Regions from separate parts of the Halomonas sp. DN3 genome, predicted to be linked through region 2. Evidence: predicted binding sites of a transcription regulator. Region 2 holds the regulator's gene; the other holds the start of a gene.
The links. The regulator PhoB, encoded in region 2, activates phosphate uptake and scavenging genes when phosphate is short. The targets are predictions, from matches to a motif close to TGTCATANNNNTGTCANA.

Region 1: phbB (acetoacetyl-CoA reductase) is a predicted target of PhoB. The motif match lies at 1,482-1,499, and genes of this name have one in related genera.

Annotation. Positions count from the first base shown of each region.
Region 1 covers NZ_CP099965.1:501,167-513,385, forward strand. The annotation lists gene NKF27_RS02305 (AAA family ATPase) at 1-675, opposite strand, end outside; tRNA gene NKF27_RS02310 (tRNA-Met) at 1,300-1,376, opposite strand; gene phbB (acetoacetyl-CoA reductase) at 1,746-2,492, shown strand; gene NKF27_RS02320 (DUF349 domain-containing protein) at 2,626-5,409, opposite strand; gene minC (septum site-determining protein MinC) at 5,668-6,408, shown strand; gene minD (septum site-determining protein MinD) at 6,558-7,379, shown strand; gene minE (cell division topological specificity factor MinE) at 7,376-7,630, shown strand; gene sbcB (exodeoxyribonuclease I) at 7,846-9,336, shown strand; gene NKF27_RS02345 (insulinase family protein) at 9,590-12,219, opposite strand, start outside.
Region 2 covers NZ_CP099965.1:4,821,408-4,833,626, forward strand. The annotation lists gene recG (ATP-dependent DNA helicase RecG) at 1-1,814, shown strand, start outside; gene NKF27_RS20830 (hypothetical protein) at 1,860-2,216, opposite strand; gene NKF27_RS20835 (HU family DNA-binding protein) at 2,308-2,583, opposite strand; gene NKF27_RS20840 (FAD-dependent oxidoreductase) at 2,926-4,086, opposite strand; gene NKF27_RS20845 (chorismate lyase) at 4,248-4,886, shown strand; gene ubiA (4-hydroxybenzoate octaprenyltransferase) at 5,150-6,043, shown strand; gene phoB (phosphate regulon transcriptional regulator PhoB) at 6,158-6,847, shown strand; gene phoR (phosphate regulon sensor histidine kinase PhoR) at 6,908-8,236, shown strand; gene NKF27_RS20865 (YnfA family protein) at 8,318-8,653, opposite strand; gene cysZ (sulfate transporter CysZ) at 8,856-9,584, opposite strand; gene phoU (phosphate signaling complex protein PhoU) at 9,724-10,458, opposite strand; gene pstB (phosphate ABC transporter ATP-binding protein PstB) at 10,491-11,264, opposite strand; gene pstA (phosphate ABC transporter permease PstA) at 11,351-12,219, opposite strand, start outside.

The DNA of each region.
Region 1 (12,219 bases), 570 kb from region 2:
CTGGCGCTCGATGAGATCGGCGATGTGCTCGATAAAAGCCTTGCCGAGCAGCGGCATCTGCTGGATCTGTGATCCGTAGAAGGGGGCAGAATGGCTGTTGACCAGCCGAAGCAGCTTGTCGCGATCGGACCCCGACATGACCAGCATCAGCTGGATGTGGTCGGGCGAATTGAGCTGGTCCCGCGCCGACTTCAGGGCGGCCATGAGGGTGTTGCCAGCGTCGGTGGTTACCGCTTGCTGGGCCTCATCAATCACCAGGGCAACTGGCCTGCCCCCGGCCTCGATGAGCAGGCGTAGTGCCTCAGGGAGGGAGGCGACCCCGTTGTCTGTGGGGGTGGCATCGAGCTGGATCCATTGTCCGAGCCCTACCTTGCTGATGCCCCACCGTGCTGCCAGCTTCTCGATGGCGGGGCGGTGCGGGGCCATGGCTTCCTGAATGGCAGCCTGAATCAGCAGGGCGGGGTCGCGCTGCTGATCCGACCAGAGGTCGACATAGACCACCTCGACGCCTTGTGTCTCCAGCGTGGGCAGCAGGTCGTTGCGCAGGAAAGTGGTCTTGCCGGTCCTGCGAGGGGCGGCAAGGAACAGGCCATTAGGCGCGTCGCTGAAGAGGGTGTGCCCCCTCACGGCGTCCGCCATGTCAGCGGCCAGCTGATGCCTGGGAAAGTAGATCATGGCTTTACCAGCTTTTATCTGAATTCCTATAATTTATCAGATTAGCCGTAAAATGGCGTAAAGCAACGCTCCTGCCCATGATGGCTCCCGCTCCGAGCGGCCTGGCCAGGAGAAGCGCGCCTTCTGTAGTAGGCGTGACGGCGGTTGTGCTGGCTCGCGGATGGCCCACGCGAAATGAGCTGGCCCTCAGTCGTTGGACGTTTCATACCGTCCGCGCGGTGATGGAGACTTCCAGCACCGGCATCAGATGCTTGCAGGGCTCGTACCAGGGGGGGCTGCAGGCCGCCAGAACCGGGATGTGCAGGGACAGCTCCAGCACCTGCTGAATATTGCTGCGGTCGACGTCGAAGATCAGGTCGCTGTCGACGGTCGATTCTTGACCGACTCGGGTTGATCGAGGTCAGCTCTTCGACGAAAGAAGGAGGGGTGGATGGTTAATCCGGGGACACGGAAGCGCCAAAAAATATCGAATTGGCACAGAAAAATTAAGATTTAATCAGGGGGCGGGCTTCGTAGTACAGCGATGCCGCAACGGCGTCTGGTGGCGAAGCGCTGGCCTCGGCCAGCACCGGACAGCCAACAAAAAAACGAGGCAGTCCCGAAGGACTGCCTCGTTTTCGTATTTGGTAGCGGGGACCGGATTTGAACCGATGACCTTCGGGTTATGAGCCCGACGAGCTACCAGACTGCTCCACCCCGCATCAACGAGGACGCAGTATACGGATAATTCTGGCTGCGTCAACCCTGTGCGATTTCGGGTGTGATGGGTCGTGCCGTTCGGGCGCTGTGGTCCATACTGGAGGGGCTGTCATGCAAATGTCAGTGCTAGACGCTAGCCTGGTGGATAGTCGTTGTGGACGTTGATTCGACGCAGTACCACGACGAAGGCCTGCCGAGGTAGGCAGGTGGGGCTGGGCGTCGCAGTGGCAGGAGGCCACCCGCGATCGCTCTGGGCCCGAGGTTGCTGGTTGCGCGAATGCGCAGCACCAGAGCATCCACTGCTATACATGCTTGCAACAACAAGTGCCGTCGCCAAGCGGCGGCGTGAAGGACAATCAGGGAGGTCGTCTATGACTCAGCAAAAGCCCGTCGCGTGGGTCACCGGTGGTACTGGTGGTATCGGAAGCTCAATCTGTCGCGAACTGGCGGATGCCGGCTATCAGGTAGTGGCCGGTTACAACAATCCTGACAAGGCCAAGACCTGGCTGGAGACCCAGAAGTCGGATGGCTATGACAATATCGACATCGCCGGCATCGATCTGACCGATTTCGAGGCCTGCCAGAATGGCGTCAAGGCGATCGAGGACCAGCATGGGCCGATCGCAGTGCTGGTCAACTGTGCCGGTATCACCAAGGATGGCACCTTGAAGAAGATGTCGGCGGACCAGTGGAACGTGGTCATCGACACCAACCTCAACAGCGTCTTCAATACCTGCCGCAGCGTGATCGAGAGCATGCTGGAGCAGGGCTACGGACGGATCATCAATATTTCGTCCATCAACGGCCGCAAGGGGCAGTTCGGCCAGGTGAACTATTCCGCCGCCAAGGCCGGCATGCACGGTCTGACCATGGCGCTGGCGCAGGAAACTGCGACCAAGGGCATCACCGTCAACACCATCTCGCCTGGCTATATCGCCACCGACATGATCATGAAGATTCCGGAGAAGGTGCGCGAGGCCATTCGCGAGACCATCCCGATGAAGCGGTACGGCACGCCGGAAGAGATCGGCCGCCTGGTCAATTTCCTGGCCAGCAAGGACAACGGTTTTATCACCGGTGCCAATATCGACATCAATGGCGGTCAGTTCATGGGCTGACAGACGTCGCGCCGGGCTCACGAGGCTCGGCGATGTACATTTCGCCAGAAACCACGATGCGAGGCCAAAAGGCCTCGCATCGTGGTTTTCAGGGGCTGAAAGAGGGGGGGAGGCACGGCAAGCCGTGCATCGCTCAGGGTGGTGGCAGTTGACTCAGCCCATCCAGCAGGGCGTCGAGCTCCTGTACCTCGCGCTCCCACTGCTGGCGCGACACTGGACCGGTGGCCAGCAGCCCGCACAGTACCGAGATCAGCTCGTCTTCCCGGCTCGGCGCCTGGCCAAGGCTATCGTTGAGGCGGTCGACCTGGATCGCCAGGCGCAGTGGCTCGTCCTGGTGGCCGATCGGATGGCCCGCCAGGAGCGCCAGGTGCACCCGCAGTCGTGCCAGACGCTCGGCGACTTCCTCCGCTGGAGCAGGATCGCGTCGTGCGGCGTTGCGCTGTGCGTGGGCCTGTTTCAGCGCCGGCGGCAACGATAACGCGGCAGGAATCTCCACATCACTGCAGAGGCGACCGGCGAGGCAGTCATCGTCGGCCTCAAGGTGCTCGAGAATCAGGGGTTTGACCTCGCGCCAACGACCGACGACTTCTGCCACGGAGAGCCGTTCCAGGCGCTCGCGCCGAGCCCGTACGATGCCGGCCCAGCGCTTGCGCATGCCTTCGGTGCGCCGGCCCGATGGTAGCGGTTCCAGCGCGCTGGCCTCATCCACCGCCTTGTCCAGCCAGTCGGCCTCGCTGCTTGCCGCGGGTTGCCAGGCATCGATGCGGTCGATCAGGGCCTGCATCTGTTCCAGGCGCTCGCGAGCACGCTGGGCACGATCATCGCGCTCGGCGTCACGCTGGGCGAAGATCTGGTCGCATAGTTGGCGGAATTCTCGCCACAGGGTCTGCTCCTCGCCCTTGGGCGCGCGCCCCAGTTCGCGCCAGCGCTGTTGCAGTGCCTTGGCCTGGTCGGCTCGCTGGCGTGCCGGCAGTCGTGCATCGACCAGCGCTCGGGCCTGGTCGATCACCTCACGCTTGGCGTCGGCGATCTCGTTGGCGCGGCGATCGATCAGCGCCTGCAACTGGTGCCGGATGCGGCCGAAGCGTCGTCCGATGGCCTCTGCGTGATCGCGCGGGACAGGGGCGGTGCGGCGCCACTGTTCCCTGGCCTGGTCGCGGATCTCGCGCAGCGCGTCGGGGTCGGCCTGGGCGGCGGGCTGCTCCAGAAGGGCCTCGATCTGCTCGCACAGCGCTTCGCGTTCTGCCAGGTTGGCCTCGCGCAGGCGCTGTTGTTGTTCACGCCAGGCCTTGAGCGACTCGCGAATACGTTCGGAGGTTGCCCGAAAGCGCTCGGACTGCTCGCGGTTGGCCGCGGCGTCGCCCAATGCCTTCCACTCCTTGACCAGCTGGCGATGGCGGCGGTCACGGTCACGGTCACGGTCGGTGAGGGTGGCGTCCTGCTCCAGGGCCTCGATGGCCTGGCACAGTTGCTCGCGCTTGGGACCGGCGACGAAGCCGCGCCAGTCGCGCAGTTCGGCGAGTCGTGCGCCGAGGCGCTTGAGTCGAGACTGCTGGGCACCGGCCGAGGACGGCAGCTGATCGGCGAGGTGGCGAAGCCGCTGGTGCAAGCGGCTCGCTCCCTTGAAGGTACCCTCGTCGAGCAGCGCCTCGAGACGATCCAGTTCCTCATCGAAGCGTGTGAGCTGGGACTCCGATGGTTCGTCCCCGGAAAGATCCTTCTCCAGGCGGAGATGGTGTCGCGCACGTTCGAGCCGCGGGTCTGGCGGCAGACCTTCGGGCCACTTGCAGTCGCTCACCAGCTGCTTGAGCGCAGCCTCGTCGCCGGCCCTGATGGCTTCCTCCAGCGGCAGGGCGCGCTCGACCAGGCGCTGGTGGGCCTGGTTGATGGCGTCGTAGTTCTTCAAGGCCTTGTCGTAGCGCTGGCGCAGGCCGTCGTCGGCCAGGTGGATCTCGGACAGTGCCTGCCAGCGGTTGGCCATCAACTGCTTCTGAGCGCGCAGGCTGGCAAGGTCCTGTTCACCGACATATTCGCCCTGATAGAGCGCGGCCAGGCTTTCTTCCAGCGCCATGACCAGTGCCTCTCGGTCCTGGTCGGCCTGCTCGCGGCGCTGTCGGTCGGCACGCAGGGCGTGTTCCTGGGCCTCGTGATCGTGAATCACCTTGCGACAGCGCAGGCTGGCCTCCTGGTAGCGCTGCTCCTGCCCGGCGTCGGGCAGATCCGCCAGTCGAGACCACTCGCGCTCCAGATGGCGGAAGCGCCCAGCGTAGAGAGGCTCCCAGGTGGCGCGGGCGTGCTGCTCGAGACTGGCCAGCAGTTGCTCGCGTCGTTCCCGAGCCTGTTCCACGGCGTCGGCGTCGGCGCGCAGTCGACCCAGGCGTTCCTTTGCGTCGCGCACCACGTGGCGATCCCGGCGGGCCGCCTGGGCCAGCTGCTTGAGACCTTCCTCGGAGGTGACCCGCTCGGCGGCGGCGTGACGTACGGCGGCGATGCCGTTGTCGCAGGCCTGGCGAATCAGGGCGGCCTCGTCATCGAGCCTGGCCAGGGCGGCGAGTCGCAGCTGCTGGTTATCGCCCTGGAGGGCGATCTCCTCGAGCATCGCCGCGTCGTCCAGGGACTCGACGATCTGCTGGCGGCGGCCAAGTTCGATGCCGCCCTGGCGACCGATCAGCAGCGCGATGAGCTGACGATCCAGCTCGCGTGATCCTTTACCCTCAACGCGCAGCTGCAGCAGTCGCTGTGGGTCGTCCAGGCGTCTCGCCGCGGCGAGACGGACGTCGGGCTCGGTGTCCTGGACCAGGGTCTCGAGGGCCTCGCGTTGGCTCTGGGGGTCGAGCCGTTCGGCGGCGTCGCGTCGGACCTGTGGATCGGGATGTCGCCAGCGTGGCGAGAAAAGGCGGCGGAGGAGTCCGGGCATGGGGCTTCCTGCAAAGAAATAAAGAAAGGTGGCGAAACGGCTTCACCATCTTGTTATTGCGCCAGGCAAAGCCGGGCGTCGAGATAGAAAGTTTATCTAAGCATGCGCGCCACCATCAGAAAAGGCCTCAGCGCAGGGCTGTGGCTGATTGGAGACACTGACAGGAGGACAATTGAGGCTTATGATCGGTTGCAGGACCGGGGGCTCTGACTTAGCTTGAGATCATCCCCCGACCAACACCCGACGTGGAGTTCGGCAATGAGCCTCAAAGTGGACAGGGACAGCATGGCGTTTACGTTCAAGGGTGGGATGCTGCCCATGACGGTGATGGAGCTTTCCAGTGCGGATCCCGAGGAAATTCGCGATCAGCTCGCGGGCAAGCTCTCGCAGTCGCCAGCCTTCTTTCAGCACACCCCGGTGGTGCTCAGCGTCGAGAAGCTCGACGAACCTCACCTGGCCCTGGAACGTATCTGTGCGGTGTGCCGGGCGCACAAGCTGCTGCCGGTAGCGGTGCGTGGTGGTGCAGATCCGGTCAAGCAGTCCGCCTGGGCGCTCGGACTTGGCTGGTTCCCCCCCCAGGATGCCGCCCGTGCGCGCACCCTGGAAAGCGTTCCGGTGCAGGAAGACGAAGACGTCACCGTGGTCGAGGAAGTGGAGGCTGACGCGCCTCATGGCGGACGTATCTTTCGTGGCACCGTGCGTTCCGGCCAGCAGATCACCGCTCCCGACGGCGACCTGACCGTGATCGGTGCGGTCAATGCCGGGGCCGAGGTGCTGGCGGCGGGCAATGTCCACGTCTACGGTGCCCTCAGGGGGCGTGCCCTCGCTGGCATTCACGGCGACCACCAGGCAGGCATCTTCTGCCGTGAGCTGCATGCGGAGCTGTTGTCGGTGGCGGGCAACTACAAGCGTCTCGAAGATATCGACCCCCAGCTGCTCGGCTCCTCCGTCCAGGTCGTGCTGACGGACGATCAGTTGGGGATCACCGCGTTGAAGTGAGCCTTCAGCCGGGCTTGTGAAGCGCCTTCAGCGGGGCGTTGCCGCATCAGCGGGCGCTTTAGCGCGGGACAGCGATTTTTATAAGGCCGTGCCTGGTCACTGCGGTGACCACACAGGACCAACAACTTTACGACGACAGGATGCGACACTTGGCCAAGATCATCGTTGTGACCTCCGGTAAAGGCGGGGTCGGCAAGACAACCAGTGCGGCAGCCATTGCCACCGGGCTGGCACTCAGAGGCAACAAGACGGTAGTGATCGACTTCGATGTCGGTCTACGGAACCTCGACTTGATCATGGGCTGCGAGCGCCGTGTGGTCTACGACCTGGTCAACGTCATCCAGGGCGAGGCCGGGCTGAACCAGGCGCTGATCCGTGACAAGCGTGTGGACAACCTGCATATCCTTCCTGCCTCCCAGACTCGGGACAAGGATGCCTTGACCCAGGAGGGCGTCGAGAAGGTGCTGGACACCCTGACCAAGGACTTCGACTACATACTGTGCGATTCACCCGCCGGTATCGAACGTGGTGCCCAGCTGGCCATGTACTTCGCCGACGAAGCCATCGTGGTGACCAACCCCGAGGTGTCTTCGGTGCGTGACTCCGACCGTATCCTTGGGCTGTTGTCATCGAAGACCCGGCGGGCCGAGCAGGGCAAGGACCCGATCAAGGAGCACCTGCTGATCACCCGCTACAACCCCGGACGGGTCGACCAGGGAGACATGCTGAATCTCGAGGACATTCGCGAGATCCTGGCCATCAACCTGGTAGGTTTGATTCCCGAGTCCGAGGCCGTGCTGAGAGCCTCCAACCAGGGGGTCCCGGTCACCCACGACGACAGCAGTGACGCTGGCCAGGCCTATATGGATACGGTCAGCCGCCTGATCGGAGAGGAGGTGCCCTTGCGCTTCCACGAGTATCAGAAGAAAAGCCTGCTGAGCCGCATGTTCGGAGGAGGAGGTCGCCGGTGAAACTACTCGATTTCCTGAAGCGCGAACGCAAGAAGTCCGCGTCTGTCGCCAAGGAGCGGCTGCAGATCATCGTGGCGCACCAGCGTAGCCAGCGGGGACAGCCTGACTTCCTGCCGATGCTGGAGAAGGAGTTGCTTGAGGTCATCCGCCGCTATGTCGAGGTGGACGACGATGCCATCAATATGTCGCTGGACAGCGAGGACAACTGCTCGGTGCTCGAGCTCAACGTGACCCTGCCGCGCAGCAGTTGATGCAGCGCCTGGTGTTGCTTGAACGTCGTGATATCGTCGATGCCACATCGCCGGTGCGATATCGACAATGCCAGCCATCAAGATGACGCCCCTTGGGCGTCTTTCGTGTATTTCCTTCCCGCGCCGGACTCGACCTGTGATCGTGCAGGCTGAGCCCGGCGTTGGCCTGTGCTAGGCTGACGGGCCTTTGACGTACGCGTGGAGACCGCAATCCCATGGCGCAGCCGAAAGCCGCTCCGCTGACCTTTCTGTGGCACGACTACGAGACCTTTGGTGCCGATCCTCGGCGCGATCGTCCCTCGCAGTTCGCGGCCATCCGTACCGACGCCGAGTTCAACGAGATTGGCGAGCCGGTGGAGCTGTTCTGCAAGCCCGCCGATGATGCCTTGCCGCACCCCATGGCCTGCCTGATCACCGGTATTACGCCCCAGCAGGCGAGGCGCAACGGTGTGCCCGAAGCCGAGTTCGCCGGCGCCATCGTCGACGAGATGAGCGTCGCCGGGACCTGTGCGGTGGGCTACAACAGCCTGCGCTTCGACGATGAGGTCAGTCGTCACCTGTTTTACCGCAACCTGATCGACCCCTATGCACGGGAGTGGCAGAACGGCAATTCGCGCTGGGATCTGATCGACGTGGTGCGCGCCTTTCACGCCTTGAGGCCAGAGGGCATCGAGTGGCCAAGGCGCGAGGACGGCAGTCCCAGCTTTCGCCTGGAAGACCTGACCGCGGCCAACGGCATCGAGCATGCCGGCGCCCACGACGCCCTGGCCGATGTACGCGCTACCATCGCCCTGGCGCGACTGTTGCGTGGCGCCAATGCCAACCTGTTCGACTACCTGCTGTCGCTCAGGGCCAAGCGTGAGGTGCGTAAACGCCTGGATACGACCCAGCGCAAGCCGGTGGTGCATATCTCCCGGCGCTATCCGGCCAGCCGTGCCTGCGGCTCTCTGGTGATGCCCCTGGCCGAACACCCGACCAATCCCAACGGCGTCATCGTCTACGACCTGTCGCTGGACCCTGCCGACATGCTCAGTCTCTCGCCCCAGGAGATTCGTGCTCGGGTATTCGTCAGCAATGACGACCTGGCTGAGGGCGAAAGCCGGATTCCGCTGAAGGTGGTGCACATCAACAAGTGTCCGGTGATCTTTCCGCCCAGTGCGCTCAAGGATGTGTCGGGGCCCCATCAGGGCGAGTATGGCGAGATCGTGGCGCGCATGGGGCTCGAGATGGACGCCTGTCGCGGTCACTACCAGCGGCTGGCCAAGGACCCCGATATCGTCGCCAAGGTGCAGGAGGTGTTCGCCGAGCCACCGCCGGAGCCGCCGAGGGATCCGGACCTGATGCTCTACTCCGGCGGGTTCTTCTCGCCTGCCGACCGCCAGCAGATGGAGCGCGTGCGTGCCATGGATCCCTGGGATCTGGTCGACGCCAGCTTTGCCTTCCAGGACCCGCGCCTGGAGGAGATGCTGTTTCGCTACCGCGCCCGCAGCTATCCGGACACCCTGACCGGCGAGGAGCAGGCGCGCTGGGAGACCTTCCGGTGGGAGCGGATGAACGACTCGGCGCTGGCGAGCCTGACGCTAAAGGACTTCGCGCGTGAAATCGAACGTCTGAACCAGACCTGGCTGAGCGATCGCGAACGCCAGATCCTCGAGGAGATGGTGATGTTTGTGGAGTCGATCATGCCCGCCCAGGCGTTCGGCTAGGGGACCAGCCTGGCGCAGACGCACGGCGTCGCGCTGGCCGTGTCGGGCATCATCAATATGGCGCCATGAAGCAGGTGCAATGTATCAGGTGTGATGAAGCGGGTGAAACGACGCGGGTGAAACCACAAGGCCCGACCGGCGATGCCGGTCGGGCCTTGTCGTCACTGCTGTCGGCGGCGGCGTCGCCAGCCGGGCGGGATCGCCCCCAAGCAGGGGGCGATGGGGTGGGGCAGGGCCTTTTGGCAGAGCCCTGTCAGGGTTTGGCCGCCTGGGCGCTGGTGTCCGCCGGTGTCGGTGACAGCGCTTCTTCTTCGTCACCGGGCAGGGCTTCCAGGTCGCCTTTCAACGCCATGACGTCGCTGGGTGCGGCGCCCGGATCGAAGGTCACGTCCACCACTGCGGCGCCACCCAGACGCTGCCAGCTGTCCTTCAGGCTGGCGGCGTCGACCTCGAGCACCGCGGCGGCCAGCCGCTCACGCCTATCGAAGTCGGTGTCGCCGTAGGACAGCGCCTGCCACAGGCGGGTGGTGCGCTCCTCGAGGCCTGAATCACGCTGGGTAATCTCGTCGTGGACCGCCTGGCGATAGGTGGCCAGGGTGTCGTCATCCAGGCTGTCCAGACGCTCGGGCACACGGTCGAGGAAGTCGCTGACCCTGGCCTTGAGCTCGTCGCTCTGGGTGGAGGGAGACTGCACCAGCAGGCTGATGCCCGGAGCGTGCAGCAGCGGTGAGTAGCCTGCGCTGACGATGTACCCGAGCTGCTGTTCGGTACGCAACTGCTGGTAGAAGGGAGTCTCGAGCAGCTTGCCGAGCACCGCGATGCGGGCCTGGGTGGCGATACCCTGGTCCGGCCCCTGCAGGTAGCGAATCAGCAGCGACTCGTCTCGGCTGGAGTCCGGCGTCAGGCTCGGCAGATCCACTGCCTTGAGTACCTGCAGGTCGGTGATGGCGTCCGCGCCAAGGCTGGGCTCAAGCGCCGCGATGGCCTGCTCGGCCTCGTCGCGTGCCAGCGACTCTTCCAGGTTGCCGACCACCAGCGCCTGCAGGTGCAGCTCGTCGAGGAAGCGCTCGCGGAAGTCGCGCAGGTCCTGGGGCTCGAGGTCGGACAGCGCCTCCAGCAGTACCTGGGGGGACCACTGGGGCCGAATCAGCGCCTCGGACAGGGTGCGTTGACCCTGGTGATAGAGCGGATTGCGTGGTGCATTGCCCCATTGCTTTTCCAGGCCGTAGCGTACTCGGGCAACGCTTGCGTCGAGGATCTCACCCTGCTTGAGCTGGTCGATCACCTCCCGTATCACCCTGTCCTGGCGGTCACGCCAGCCGGTGAAGGACAGCGTCATGCCACGCGAGTGGGCATAGGCTTCATACTTCTGTCCCGCCAGACGTGCGGCGTAGAGCTTCTCGTTGAGGCTGTCGTTGAGCCAGCCGGCCAGCAGTTGTGTCAGCACGGCCTGGCGCGGGGACTGGCTGGCGCCAGGGTGCTGCAGGCTGAAGCGCCAGGAGGCCTTGGGCGTATCGTACTCGGCATCGGCCTTGTACCAGGCGTCGGCCTCGGGGGTGTCGATCAGCAGTGAGGGGCGCTCGTCGTGGGCCTCAAGCAGCGCCAGGTCCTCGGCGATAAAGGGATTGGGCTCGGGCAGCGCCAGCCCCGCCAGGGGGTCGGCTGCGGTGTCGGCCAATGGCGTCTCCTGCCAGGCGGTGTCGTAGTAGCGGCTACGTTGGTCGCCTTCGACCTCGGGGCCGGTGTACAGGCGGATCATGTTGTCGGGGCGCAGCGCATCGAGCCAGCGACGCACTTCCTCTGCGTCGAGCCCGTCCATGCGGTAGCCGGCGCGGTTGACGTCCTCGAGCGGGTAGTGGGTCAGGCTCATGGACAGGCGCATGGCCTCGTCCAGGGCGTTACCGTGCTGCTGGAACTGGAACGCCTGCTCGGACAGGCTGGCCTGCTCGTCGTAGCGTTCCTCGCTGATGCCCTGTTGGCGAATCTGCTCGATGGTGGCAAACAGACTGGCCTGGATGCGATCGAGATGCTCGTGACCCTCAGGGGTCAGGCTGACATCCACGGCCAGCAGTGCATGGCGGCCGTCACCTCGGGTGACGCCGGCGGACAGGCCGTCGGCCCAGCCGGCCTCGCGCAGGCGGCTCAACAGGCTGCCGGGCCCCTCATGACCGATCAGGTTGGCGATGTAGCTGGCCGGCTTGTGGCGATAGCTGAGCACGGGGTCGGGAACCGGGAACAGAAAGCTGACGCGGCGAGCGTCGCGCAGCGACTGGGCCTCGGCGGCCAGCGGCAGGCGTGAGCGATCGACCAGTGGGGTGTCGATGACGGGTGCCTCGAGGCCGCGATCGGGCACCTCGGCGAAACGTTCGACCACCAGTGTCTGCAGTTGATCCAACGGCATCGGCGCCACCACCGCCAGATGCATGACGTTGGCGCCGTAGTGGTTCTCGTAGAAGTTCATGACCCGCTCGCGCAGGCTGGGCTCCCCTTCGGGCCGCTCGGCCAGGGTCTCCTTGCTGCCCACCGAGAAACCCACGGTGGGGTTGGCCGGATTGAGCAGGGCGTCGAGGACCTCGTTCTCGCGGCGTGCGTCATCGCGCAGGCGCGCCTGATATTCGGAGTGCACCACGTTGCGCTCGCTGCCCAGGCGGTCGGCGTTGAACAGCGGGTCGATGAAGAACCGACTGAAGCGATCCAGAGCGCCTTCGAAGGCCTCGGGTTCCACATCGAAGAAGTAGTTGGTGTCCAGCGAGGCGGTGAAGGCGTTGTGGCGCCCGCCGTGGCGGCTGATGTAGCCCTGGTAGGCGTCGGGCTCGGGGTAGGCCTCGGTGCCCAGAAACAGCATATGTTCGAGCAGGTGGGCGAGCCCCTGTAGGTCATCGG
Region 2 (12,219 bases):
GCCTGCGCTTCTTCCACTTCTCGCCGGCGCAGCAGCAGCAGTTTCGCCCCGGCGTGCGGGTGCGCGCCTTCGGCGAGGCCCGCGCCGGCGCGACCGGTCTGGAGATCTACCACCCGGAATATCGTCTGATCGGTGGCAGTGAACCGCCGGTGGAAGACCACCTGACACCGATCTACCCCACCACCGAGGGTCTGGCCCAGGCACGTCTGCGGGCGCTGATCGACCAGGCCATGACGCTGCTCGAAGAGACCCCCGAGGCGCTGCCGGACTACCTGCCGGAAAACCTGCGCCAGCGCTTCGGCCTGGCCTCGCTGTACGATAGCCTCGCCACCCTGCACCATCCGCCCCCCGACAGCGACGTCGAGGCACTGAGTGACGGGCATCACCCGGCGACTCGCCGCTTGGCCATGGAAGAGCTGCTGGCCCACCAGCTGAGCCTGCGCGAGGTGCGCCTGCGCATTCAGTCGGATGGCGCGCCGGAGCTGCCCAGCGGTCGCAGCCTGAAGACTCGCTTTCTGGCCCAGCTGCCATTTTCGTTGACCGGCGCCCAGCGCCGCGTACTCGACGAGATCGGAGCCGACCTGGCCCGGCCCGCGCCCATGCTGCGTCTGGTCCAGGGCGACGTCGGTTCGGGCAAGACCGTGGTGGCGGCGATGGCGGCACTGACGGCCATCGCCGGCGGCTGCCAGGCGGCCATCATGGCCCCCACCGAACTGCTGGCCGAGCAGCACTACCGCGCCTTCCGCGACTGGTTTGCGCCGCTGGACATCGACGTGGCCTGGCTGTCGGGCAAGCTCAAGGGCAAGGCGCGCCTGGACACCAAGGCCGCCATCGCCGACGGTCGAGCGCGCATGATCGTCGGCACCCACGCCATCTTCCAGGATGATGTGGTGTTTTCTCGCCTGGGTCTGGCGATCATCGACGAACAGCACCGTTTTGGCGTGCATCAGCGTCTGGCGCTACGCGAGAAGGGCGAACAGGGCGGGCTGACGCCCCACCAGCTGGTGATGACCGCCACCCCGATCCCGCGCACCCTGGCGATGAGCGCCTACGCTGATCTGGACGTCTCGGTCATCGATGAGCTGCCCCCCGGGCGTACCCCGGTGACCACCGCGGTGGTGCCGGACGAACGTCGGCCCGAGGTGATTCAGCGCATCCGCTCGGCCTGCGACGAGGGCCGCCAGGCCTACTGGGTCTGCACCCTGATCGAGGAGTCCGAGGCGATGACCTGCCAGGCCGCCGAGGTGACCCACGAGGAGCTGACCGAGGCTCTGCCGGGCCTGGCCGTCGGCCTGGTCCACGGGCGCATGAAGGCAGCCGAGAAGGCCGAGACGATGGCCGCCTTCAAGAGCGGTGAGCTGGACCTGCTGGTCGCCACCACGGTCATCGAGGTCGGTGTCGACGTGCCCAACGCCAGTTTGATGATCATCGAGAACCCCGAACGCCTGGGGCTGTCGCAGCTGCATCAGCTACGTGGCCGGGTGGGGCGCGGCAGTACCGAGAGCTACTGCGTGCTGCTCTACCATCCGCCGCTGTCGGAGTCTTCCAAGCAGCGCCTGGCGGTCATGCGCGAGACCACCGACGGCTTCCGCATCGCCGAGCGCGACCTCGAGATTCGCGGCCCCGGAGAGGTTCTGGGCACCCGCCAGACGGGGCTGGCCCAGATGAAGATCGCCGACTTGGAGCGCGATGCCGACCTGTTGCCGCGCATCACTCCACTGGCCGATGCCCTGCTCGAGCAGGCAGCAGAGGCCAGCAGGCCACTGATCAGGCGCTGGCTGGGCGAGGAAGCCGGCCGCTATGGCCAGGTGTGAACCGGGTGTGGGCCAGGCGTGGGCCGGGTATGAATCAGGTGTGCCTCACAGGTGCTTGAGCAGGCGCTGCAGCCGATCAAGATCCTGGGCGTCGCCCACCAGTCGAAGCTGGCCGGCCATCATGGCATCGAGGAAGGTGCGCTGGGAGGGGCGCCGGAGTACCTTGATCGCGGTCTGACTGTCCTGGAAGCGTAGTTCCAGATCGAGATCCACCGGCAGTCCGCGCTGACTCTCGATCCCCGTGGGACGCATGCGATAGTGGCGCGCGATGGACAGATCTTCGGTGGCGATGCCCCAGTCGAGCCCACCCCGGTCTTGCAGACGTTCGCGGAATCGCGCCTTGCGCTTGAAGGCCCGCTTGAGCATGACGCCCAGCAGCCAAAGCATCAGTCTCAGGGTCATGTTGCCTCACCGGTCGACGGGTAGGCGCGGCCCGCTACCGGGCCGCGATATCGATCCACCGCCTGGAGGACAGGCGGTGGTAGTCGTCACCTCAGCGGGCGACTGCGTCCTTGAGCCCCTTGCCGGGCTTGAAGGCGACTGTCTTGCTGGCGGGAATCTTCAGCGGCTGGCCCGTCTGAGGGTTCTTGCCGGTGCGGGCGGCACGCTCGCGCACGGTGAAGGTGCCGAAGCCGATCAACGACACGTCCTGGCCGGAAGACACGCTACCGGTGATTTCGTCGAGGATGACGTTCAACACCTGGCTGGCCTTGTCCTTGGATAGATCGGCACGCTCGGCAATCGCCGCGGCGAGTTCTGGCTTGCGCATACAGCCCTCCTGGTTTGGCTTGATACTCCGGTGCCGTGACACCGGCATCATTGTTATGGAAACACTGTCCGAGTGTCCACACGGGCAGTCCCCGGCCCTGCGCCGTGACAACAGGGTCGTTGTCCACGACGATGGACATCACGGTGCGCTCAGCGCTTCCTGACTGTCTTTCGACTAGCGAGAGCCACCGCCGACGGGACCTTGCCTCTTCCATCGATACGAAACCGGCGATACGACACCGGCCAGCCACACGTCGTGGCGGTCGTCCCCGATAGAATTACCCTGCCTCGGTGGCACCTTCAACGACGGCTGTATCGCGTACAACCCGCGCCGTTGACGAACCTAGCCTAGCAACGGCGGTGCCGCCCGCGCCAGTTCGACTTTCCGACGAACGCATTTTCCCGTCAACGCAAAGCCCTGCAGACGCCCTTCGTCATCCTCGGCCAGGGCGCTGATATCCTCGCCGTCGGCCTCGATTCGCCAATGCACCTTGTCGGTCATCGGCGGCAGCGCCACCACCGGCAGCAGCGGCGTCTTGACCAGCACCGGCCAGGGCCCGTAACGCACCTGGGTGGGACGACCGCACAGGGTCGCAGCCAGCGCCTTGGCCGAAGCCTGCAGCGGCTGCACGTACATGGCATTGACACCGTCCACCGAGGCCACATCACCCAGCGCATGCACACGAGGATCGGAGCTTTTCAGGTAACGATCAACGACGATAGCCCCACCATCTGTCGCGATACCGGCCTCTCGCGCCAGCCGAGAGCGCGGCTTCAGACCGGTAGCCACCAGCACCATATCCGCCTCCAGCTCATGGCCGTCGTCGAGGTGCACGCCGATGTCACCACCGGCACCTTCGAGCCTGCTCACCAGACGGCCATGGATGACGTCGATGCCGGCCTCGATGAAGGCCTGGCTCAGGGTCTGACCCAGTCGCCGGGGCAGCAATCTGGGCAACAACGAGGGTTCAGGGCCGACCAGGCAGACGCGATGACCACCGGCGTGCAGATCGTTGGCAAATTCACAGCCGACCAGTCCGAGGCCGACGATGGCCACCCGAGCCGGGCGCCCCAGCGCCTCGAGGCCCGCCGAAAAACGCCGATAGTCGTCGAGATCATTGATCGAGAACACCCGTCCGCCCAGGGCATCGGGAATCTCGAAGGGCGCCACGGGGCTGGCACCGGTGGCCATCACCAGATCCGACCAGGGCAGGCGTTCCTGGCCCAGGCTCAGGGTGCGCGACGCCAGATCGATGGCATCGACCCTGGTGTGGGGACGTACCACCGCGCCCAGTTGGTCGGCCAGTTCCAGCGCCGAGCGCGCGGCCAGCCGGTCCGCCGCCAGGCCCTTGGCGAAGCCGGTGGACAGCAGCGGTTTGGAATAGTCATCGCCTGAGTCGGCGCTGATCAGGGTGATCGGTCGGTGGGCGTCCAGCGCCCGCACCTGGCGTGCAAGGCCTATGCCCGCCATGCCGGTACCGATGATGGTCAAGGGTCCTTGCATCGCTTCCTTCGACTCTGCCGACGACCGCCGGGCGGTCGCTGTTGAAGCTGGGCCGGCCCGCACGGGGCCACACCAGCGGGTGAGTGCTGGGCCACATGGTACACTATGCGCCGACCGACCGGAGCACCGCCCTCCGCTGACGACAGCCCTGCCGAGGCCGCATGACACAGCTTCCTTCCACATTCCGCTCCCAGATCGAGCGCTCGGGGTCCGAACCGGGTAATCCCGCGCCAGCCACAGCCTCTTCGCCGAATGCCGAAGCGGCCGATATCGTCGACCCCGGCTGGGTGTCGCTGGCCTCCGGTGGCATCGCGGTGCCCGCTGGCTGGCACGCCTGGCTGGCCTCGCGGGACTCCCTGACCGAACGCCTGATCGAGGCGGCAGGCGCCGGGCACTTTCGCGTACGCCTGCTGGCGGAGGCCAAGGGCCTGCCGTGGCCTGACGAGGCTCGCGTGCTGGGCCTGGCCAGCGACGAGCAGGCCTGGCTGCGCGAGGTCGCCCTGTGCGTGAACGAGGAGCCCTGGGTGGTGGCGCGCAGCGTGGCACCGATCGTCGAGCGTCACGACGCTCCCTTCGAAGGCCTCGGCGAGACCTCTCTCGGCAGCTGGCTGTTTCGCCAGCCCGATCTCGAGCGCAGCGCCATTCAGATCAGCCACATCACGCGGCCGATCCACGGCTATACCGGGCTGTGGCAACGCCGCTCGGTATTTCGTCACAGCGGCTGGGTGCTGCTGGTGCAGGAGAGCTTTATGCCGGCCATGGGCCGGGCGTTGTCGCTGCCGGCCTCTGCCACCGGCTGACTCCCTGTTGTCGCCCGCTTCGGACACCGAGGCGCCAACCATGGCGTGGGCTGACGGTAGCCCGCCGAAGCCCTGTACGGATGATGATGGCCTGCTGGTCTTGTCGTGCCGGTCGAGCCTGGCTGGGCTCGCCTTGCTGGTCATGGCCGTCGGCTCGCGCTAGGCTGCGCCAAGGCTTCTCGGCGATGTTTCTCCGAGGAGCGTCTGTTGCCCGACTTACGCCTTATTTTCGCCTGACCTGCGCCAGAGCATGAGAGAGACCGATGGATCGTTCGCTGCTGCGTCCCCCTGGATACCTGAACCGAATTCCCGACTTTCTGGCGCTGATGCGTCTGGATCGCCCCATCGGTACCTGGCTGTTGATGTGGCCGACCCTGTGGGCGCTGTGGGTGGCCTCCGAGGGCATTCCGGCCCGTGACACCCTGCTGATCTTCGTCGCCGGCGTCTACCTGATGCGAGCGGCGGGCTGCGTGGTCAACGACTACGCCGATCGCCACTTCGATGGCCACGTCAAACGCACCAGGAACCGACCGCTGGCTACCGGCCGCATCAGTGAGCGGGAGGCCAAGGTGCTGTTCGTGTGTCTGCTGGGATCGGCCTTCGCGCTGGTCTGGCTGACCAACGGCTTTACCGTGTGGCTGTCGTTGATCGGAGCGGTGCTGGCCGCCAGCTATCCCTTCATGAAGCGCTACACCCACTTCCCCCAGGTAGTGCTGGGCGCGGCCTTCTCCTGGGCCATTCCGATGGCCTTCGGCGCGGTGCTCGGCGAAGTCCCGATGGTCGCCTGGCTGCTGTTTACCGCCAACGTGCTGTGGACGGTGGCCTACGACACCGAATACGCCATGGTCGACCGCGACGACGACCTCAAGATCGGCATCAAGTCCACCGCGGTACTGTTCGGTCGCTGGGATACCCGCATCATTGCGCTATTGCAGCTGGCTACCCTGGGGCTGCTGGCCTGGGCCGGCAGCCTGCTGGCGCTGGGCGGCTTCTTCTGGCTCGGCTGGCTGGCCATGGGCGCGACCTTTGTCCACCAGCAGCGGCTGATCAAGAGCCGTGACCGCGACCGTTGCTTCCAGGCCTTTCTCAACAACCACTGGTCGGGCCTATTGCTGTTCGCCGGACTCGGACTGAGCCTCTATCCCTCCCTCGGGTGAGGGAAATGCCCGTCTCGGTCGCTCGACAATGGATACAATGTCATCTAATTGTCACATTGACGTGGTGTCATTTGTCACCGTCGAGTGTAAGACCCTGACCAAGAGGCTCCCGGGATGACCGCCAAGACCGTACTGATCGTCGATGACGAAGCCCCGATCCGCGAAATGATCGCGGTGGCGCTGGAAATGGCCGACTACCGGGTGCTCGAGGCGGACAATGCTCAGGCCGCCCACGCCATCATCGTCGATGACCAGCCAGACCTGCTGCTGCTGGACTGGATGATGCCGGGCACCAGCGGCATCGAACTGGCCCGCCGGCTCAAGCGCGAGGAAACCACCGCAGAGCTGCCGATCATCCTGCTCACCGCCAAAGGTGAGGAGGACAACAAGATCCAGGGCCTCGAAGCCGGCGCGGACGACTACATCACCAAGCCATTCTCGCCGCGAGAACTGGTGGCCAGACTCAAGGCAGTGCTGCGCCGCGCCACTCCGCGGGGCGTCGAGGACCCGGTGGAGGTGGAAGGCCTCAAGCTCGACCCGGTCAGCCATCGCGTCAGCGTCGACGGCAAGTCACTGGACATGGGCCCCACCGAATATCGCCTGCTGCAGTTCTTCATGACCCACCAGGAGCGCGCCTACACCCGTGGCCAGTTGCTCGATCAGGTCTGGGGTGGCAACGTCTACGTGGAAGAACGTACCGTCGACGTGCATATCCGCCGCCTGCGCAAGGCCCTGGGGGAACCCCATCAGCAACTGATCCAGACCGTACGCGGTACCGGTTATCGCTTTTCGGCCAAGGTCTGAGCGAGCCATCGACGCAACGCAGCACCAGGAGGGATGAGGTGAACGGAGCCGAGAACTGACGTGGGTCGTCTGTGGAGACGAGAAGTCTGGCGCCTGGCCGTGCTGGTGGGTCTCGGCGCCTTGCTGGGCTGGCCCTTCTCGCTGTCCAGCGTAGGCATCGGCCTGGGCCTGGCGCTTGGGCTCAGCTATCACCTGCGCAACCTGCACGCGATGCACGACTGGCTGACCCACCGCCCCCAGCAGGAACCTCCCACCGCCAGTGGCCTGTGGGGCGAGCTGTTCGATCGCCTCTATCGCTACCAGAAAGGCCAGCGGATCACCCAGCGCCGCCTGCGCTCGACCCTGCAGCGTATCCAGGAATCGTCCGAGGCGATGCGCGACAGCGTGGTGATGCTCGATCGCCACGGCGACCTGGAGTGGTGGAACAGCTCTGCCGAGCGCATGCTCGGCCTGAAGCCGGCGCTGGACCGCGGCCAGCACATCACCAACCTGCTGCGCGACCCGCGCTTCGTCGGCTACTTCAATGCCCGTGACTACCGCGAACCGCTGAGCCTGCCCTCCCCCATCGACGAGAACATGATCCTGCAGTTCCAGATCACCCTGTACGGTGACGATGAACGCCTGGTCATGGCCCGCGATATCACCCGTCTGCATCGCCTGGAACAGATGCGCCGCGACTTCGTCGCCAACGTCTCCCACGAGCTGCGCACGCCGTTGACCGTGCTCACCGGCTACCTGGAGACCTACAGCGACATGGCCGGCATGCTGCCGGAGCGGCTGGGCAAGGGGGTCGCCCAGATGCAGAGCCAGACGCGCCGCATGCAGAATCTGGTCAACGACCTGCTGCTGCTGTCACGACTCGAGAACGACCAGGGCGGCAGCGATCACGTTCGCCTCGACCCCACCACCCTGCTGCAGGCGGTCAAGCGCGACGCCGAGGCGTTGTCAGGCGGCCGCCAGCAGATCGAGGTCGTCGTCGAAGAATCGCGCAGTCTCACCGGCAGCGAGAAGGAGATGCACAGCGCGGTCTCCAACCTGGCCTTCAATGCGGTGCGCTACGCCGGTGACGGCGCCCATATCACGCTACGCTGGCGTGCCTACGGCGAAGGCGCCTGCCTCGAGGTGGAAGACGACGGCGAAGGCATCGATCCGAGGCACCTGCCACGCCTTACCGAACGCTTCTACCGGGTCGACAAGGGCCGCAGCACCGCCACCGGTGGTACCGGCCTGGGGCTTGCCATCGTCAAGCATGTGCTGCTGCGCCACGAGGCACGCCTGGATATCGACTCCCGACTCGGCGAGGGCGCAACCTTCCGCTGCATCTTTCCCTCGAGCCGGCTGGCAGCGGCCGACCCAGTGGCGCTCGGCCGCGCCGGCGCTGTGCACTAGGGCTTGTCTGAAAAGTGCCTGCGCTCGTCGACTTTTCGGACAGCGCCTAGGCCCCGCCAGAACGAACAGGGCGTGCTCCCATCAGCTCCTGGGCCCCAGCAGGATGACCGCGGCACCCACCAGACACAGCACTCCCCCGATCAGGTCCCAGCGATCCGGCAGGCGCTGCTCGACCCACCACAGCCAGCCCAGCGACGCCACGATGTAGACGCCCCCGTAGGCGGCAAAGGCACGCCCGGCGTAGTCGGCATCGGTCTGACTGAGCAGCCAGGCGAAGGCCACCAGACTCGCCACCGCGGGCAGCAGCCACCATGCCGAGGCGTCATCTCGCCACCAGCGCCACACCGCAAAGCAACCGGCGATCTCGGCCAGCGCCGCCGCGATATAGAGCAAAAGACTTGGCAACAGCGCCGTCATGGCCACTCCCTGCTATCCCCTTTTGACGCCGTACGTTCATCGACAGCGCCGACAGTGCTTCTCAACGCCTTACAACCAACAACAGCGCCGATAGCAGTGCTCAAACTGCTGCTCAACGCCTTACAACCAACAACAGCGCCAATAGCGGTGCTCAAACTGCTGCTCAACGCCTTACAACCAACAACAGCGCCGACAGTGCCTCTCAACGCCGAACCACCGGCAACTGCCGATAGTGCTGATCCCACATCAGCACCGCACCGGCCACGGCTCCGGGGATCAGAAACAGGTTGGCCAGCGGGATCCAGGTGATCAAGGTCACCAGGCCACCGAAGCTGAGACTCGGCCACCAGCGCGCCGACAGGCGCTTGCGCATATCGGCGAAGCTGACCTTGTTGTTGTCCATCGGGTAGTCGAGGTAGGTGATCGCCATGACCCAGGCGCTGAAGGCCGCCCATAACAGCGGCGCGATCAGGTTGACCACCGGAATCCAGCTCAGGATAAACAGCCCGATCATGCGCGGCAGGATATAGGCCAGCTTCAACAGCTCCCTGCCCAGGGCGTCGAGACCGGTCTTGAGCCAGCCACGATCATCGATGGGCTCGCGGCCGGTCAGCTCGACCTCGGCCCGGGCCGCCAGGAAGCCGTAGAAGGGGGCGGCGATCAGGTGGGTGACCAGGGTAAAGCTGAAGAACACGATCAGCACGAGGCTGACCACGAACAACGGCCAGATCAGCCAGTCGAGCCATTCCAGCCAGCTCGGCACCATGGCCATCCAGCTATCGAGCCAGCCACCGAACTCACCGAGCACGTAGCTGAGCATGCCGGCGTAGACCAGCAGGTTGACCAGAATGGGAAGAAACACATAACGACGCAGGCCCTGGCTATAGACCAGGCGGGTTCCGCGGCGGACCGCCTCGAGGGCATTCAGCATGACATCGATCCTTGGCAGTGGCTGAAGATGACAGTGCCCCAACGACATCGGGCCATCGTCTCGACGATGGCCCGATGCTCAGAGTGCAGGCAACGACCCTGACGGGGCCGGCCTATTGACGCCGCTCAGGGCGTCGAGGTCAAGACGTGCTGCTGTCGTCGAGCAGTTCCTGGTTGAGGTCGTCAGGGTCGATGTGACGGATATCCAGGCCCTTGACCAGATAGATGACGTACTCGGCCAGGTTGTTGGCGTGATCGCCGACACGCTCCAGCGCGCGCAGGATCCACATGATGCCCAGTACCGGAGAGATCGAACGCGCATCCTCCATCATGAAGGTCATCAGCGAGCGCATGGCGCTCTGATACTCGCTGTCGACCCGCTCGTCTTCCTGCACCACCTGCATCGCCAGTTCGGTGTCGAAACGCGCGAAGGAGGTCAGGGCGTCACGCATCATGTGACGCACGTGCTCGCTGATATTGCGCACCTCGACGAAGCCGCGGGTGCCGTTGTTGCCGTCGACCAGTTCGATGGCGTTGCGCGCGATCTTGCTGGCTTCGTCACCGATGCGCTCGAGATCCGACGCCGCACGAATCACCGCCAGTACCAGTCGCAGGTCAGAGGCCGCCGGCTGACGGCGTGCCAGCACGCGGGTGCACTCGTCGTCGATCTTGACCTGCATGTCATTGACCGCGCGGTCGTTGTCGACCACACGAGAGGCCAGTGCAGAGTCGGCGTCGAGCAACGAACTGACGGCATCCTGCACCTGCTTTTCCACCAGGCCACCCATGGCCATCAGGTGGGTCTTGAGTTCCTCGAGCTCATGATTGAACTGCCTCGAGATGTGCTGGCTGTGGGTATCGCTGGTGATATCCATGAAGGTCTCCTGAAGAAGCATGGAACGGGACGCTAGCCCACCATGCGTCCAGTGATGTAGTTTTCGGTGCGCCTCAGGCGCGGATGCGTGAACAGGGTGTCGGTCGGGCCGTACTCCACCAGCTCACCGTTGTGCAAAAACGCCGTATAGTCCGACACCCGCGCCGCCTGCTGCATGTTGTGGGTCACCAGCACCAGGGTCAGATGCGGCTTGAGTGTGCGAATCAGCTCCTCGATCTTCAGCGTCGAGATCGGATCCAGGGCCGAGGCCGGCTCGTCGAGCAACAGCACCTCAGGTTCCACCGCCAGGGTCCGGGCGATGACCAGACGCTGCTGCTGGCCTCCCGAGAGCGACCAGGCCGATGCCCGTAGACGCCCCTTGACCTCGTCCCACAGCGCCGCCGACTTCAGTGCCCATTCGACCACATCGTCGATGCGGCGCTTGCTCAAGCCTCCCTGCAGACGCAGGCCAAAGGCGACGTTGTCGTAGATCGACATGGGGAAGGGGTTCGGTGCCTGAAACACCATGCCCACCCGACGCCTGAGCTCGGCCACCGCCACCCTGGGGTCATGGATATCGTGGCCGTCCAGATGAATCTGGCCGTGACGACTGACGTCCTCATTGAGGTCGTGCAGGCGATTCAAGGCGCGCAACAGCGTCGACTTGCCGCAGCCCGACGGCCCGATAAAGGCCGTGACCCGATGGCGTGGAATGCGCAGGGTCAGATCCTTGAGCGCCGTCTTGCCGCCATAGGCCAGGGTCAAACCCTGGATATCCAGGCAGGTATCGGCCGCGGAAAACTCCATGACCGCCCCGCGTCGATTTCCCAGTCTTGCCTGGGCCAGCTGACGCTTGGGCAGCTCGCCATCGATGGACATTGCCTCTCCCTGCATCATCGGCGCACCGGGGCACCATGACGCTTACGCAAATAGTGACGCATGAATATTGCAGTCAGGTTAAGCACCAGAATCACCGTGACCAGCAGTAGCGCTGTGGCATACACCAGCGGCATCGCCGCCTGGACATCGCTGGAGTGAAAGGCCGCGTCATAGATGTGATACCCCAGGTGCATGAACTTCCTTTCAAGGTGGAGGAAGGGGAACTCCCCGTCCAGCGGCACCTGTGGCGCCAGCTTGGCGACCCCGACCAGCATCAGCGGCGCCACCTCACCGGCGGCCCGGGCCACCGCCAGGATCAGGCCGGTCAGCATCGCCGGCGTGGCCATCGGCAGCACCACCCGCGTCAAGGTCTCGAAGCGCGTGGCCCCAAGCGCCAGGGCGCCTTCACGCTGGTGCAGCGGGATCCGCGACAGACCTTCTTCGGTGGCCACGATCACCACCGGCAAGGTCAACAGCGCCAGGGTCAGCGAGGCCCACAGCAGTCCGCCGGTGCCGAAGGTCGGCGAGGGCAGCGTCGATTCAAAGAACCAGCGATCGATGCTGCCGCCGATGCCATAGACGAAGACCCCAAGTCCGAACACGCCGTAGACGATGGACGGCACCCCGGCCAGATTGCGCACGCCGATCCGGACCAGTCGGGTCAATCGACCCTGGTGGGCGACCTCATTGAGATAGACCGCCGCCAACACCCCGAAGGGCGTGACCAGAATCGACATCAACAGCACCATCAGGATGGTGCCGAAGATCGCCGGCCAGACGCCACCAGCGGTATTGGCGTCGCGTGGCCCCTGGGACAGAAACTGCCACAGCTCCCGCACCCAGTGGCCGAGTTTTTCATGCCAGGCCATGGCGTTGGGGCGCC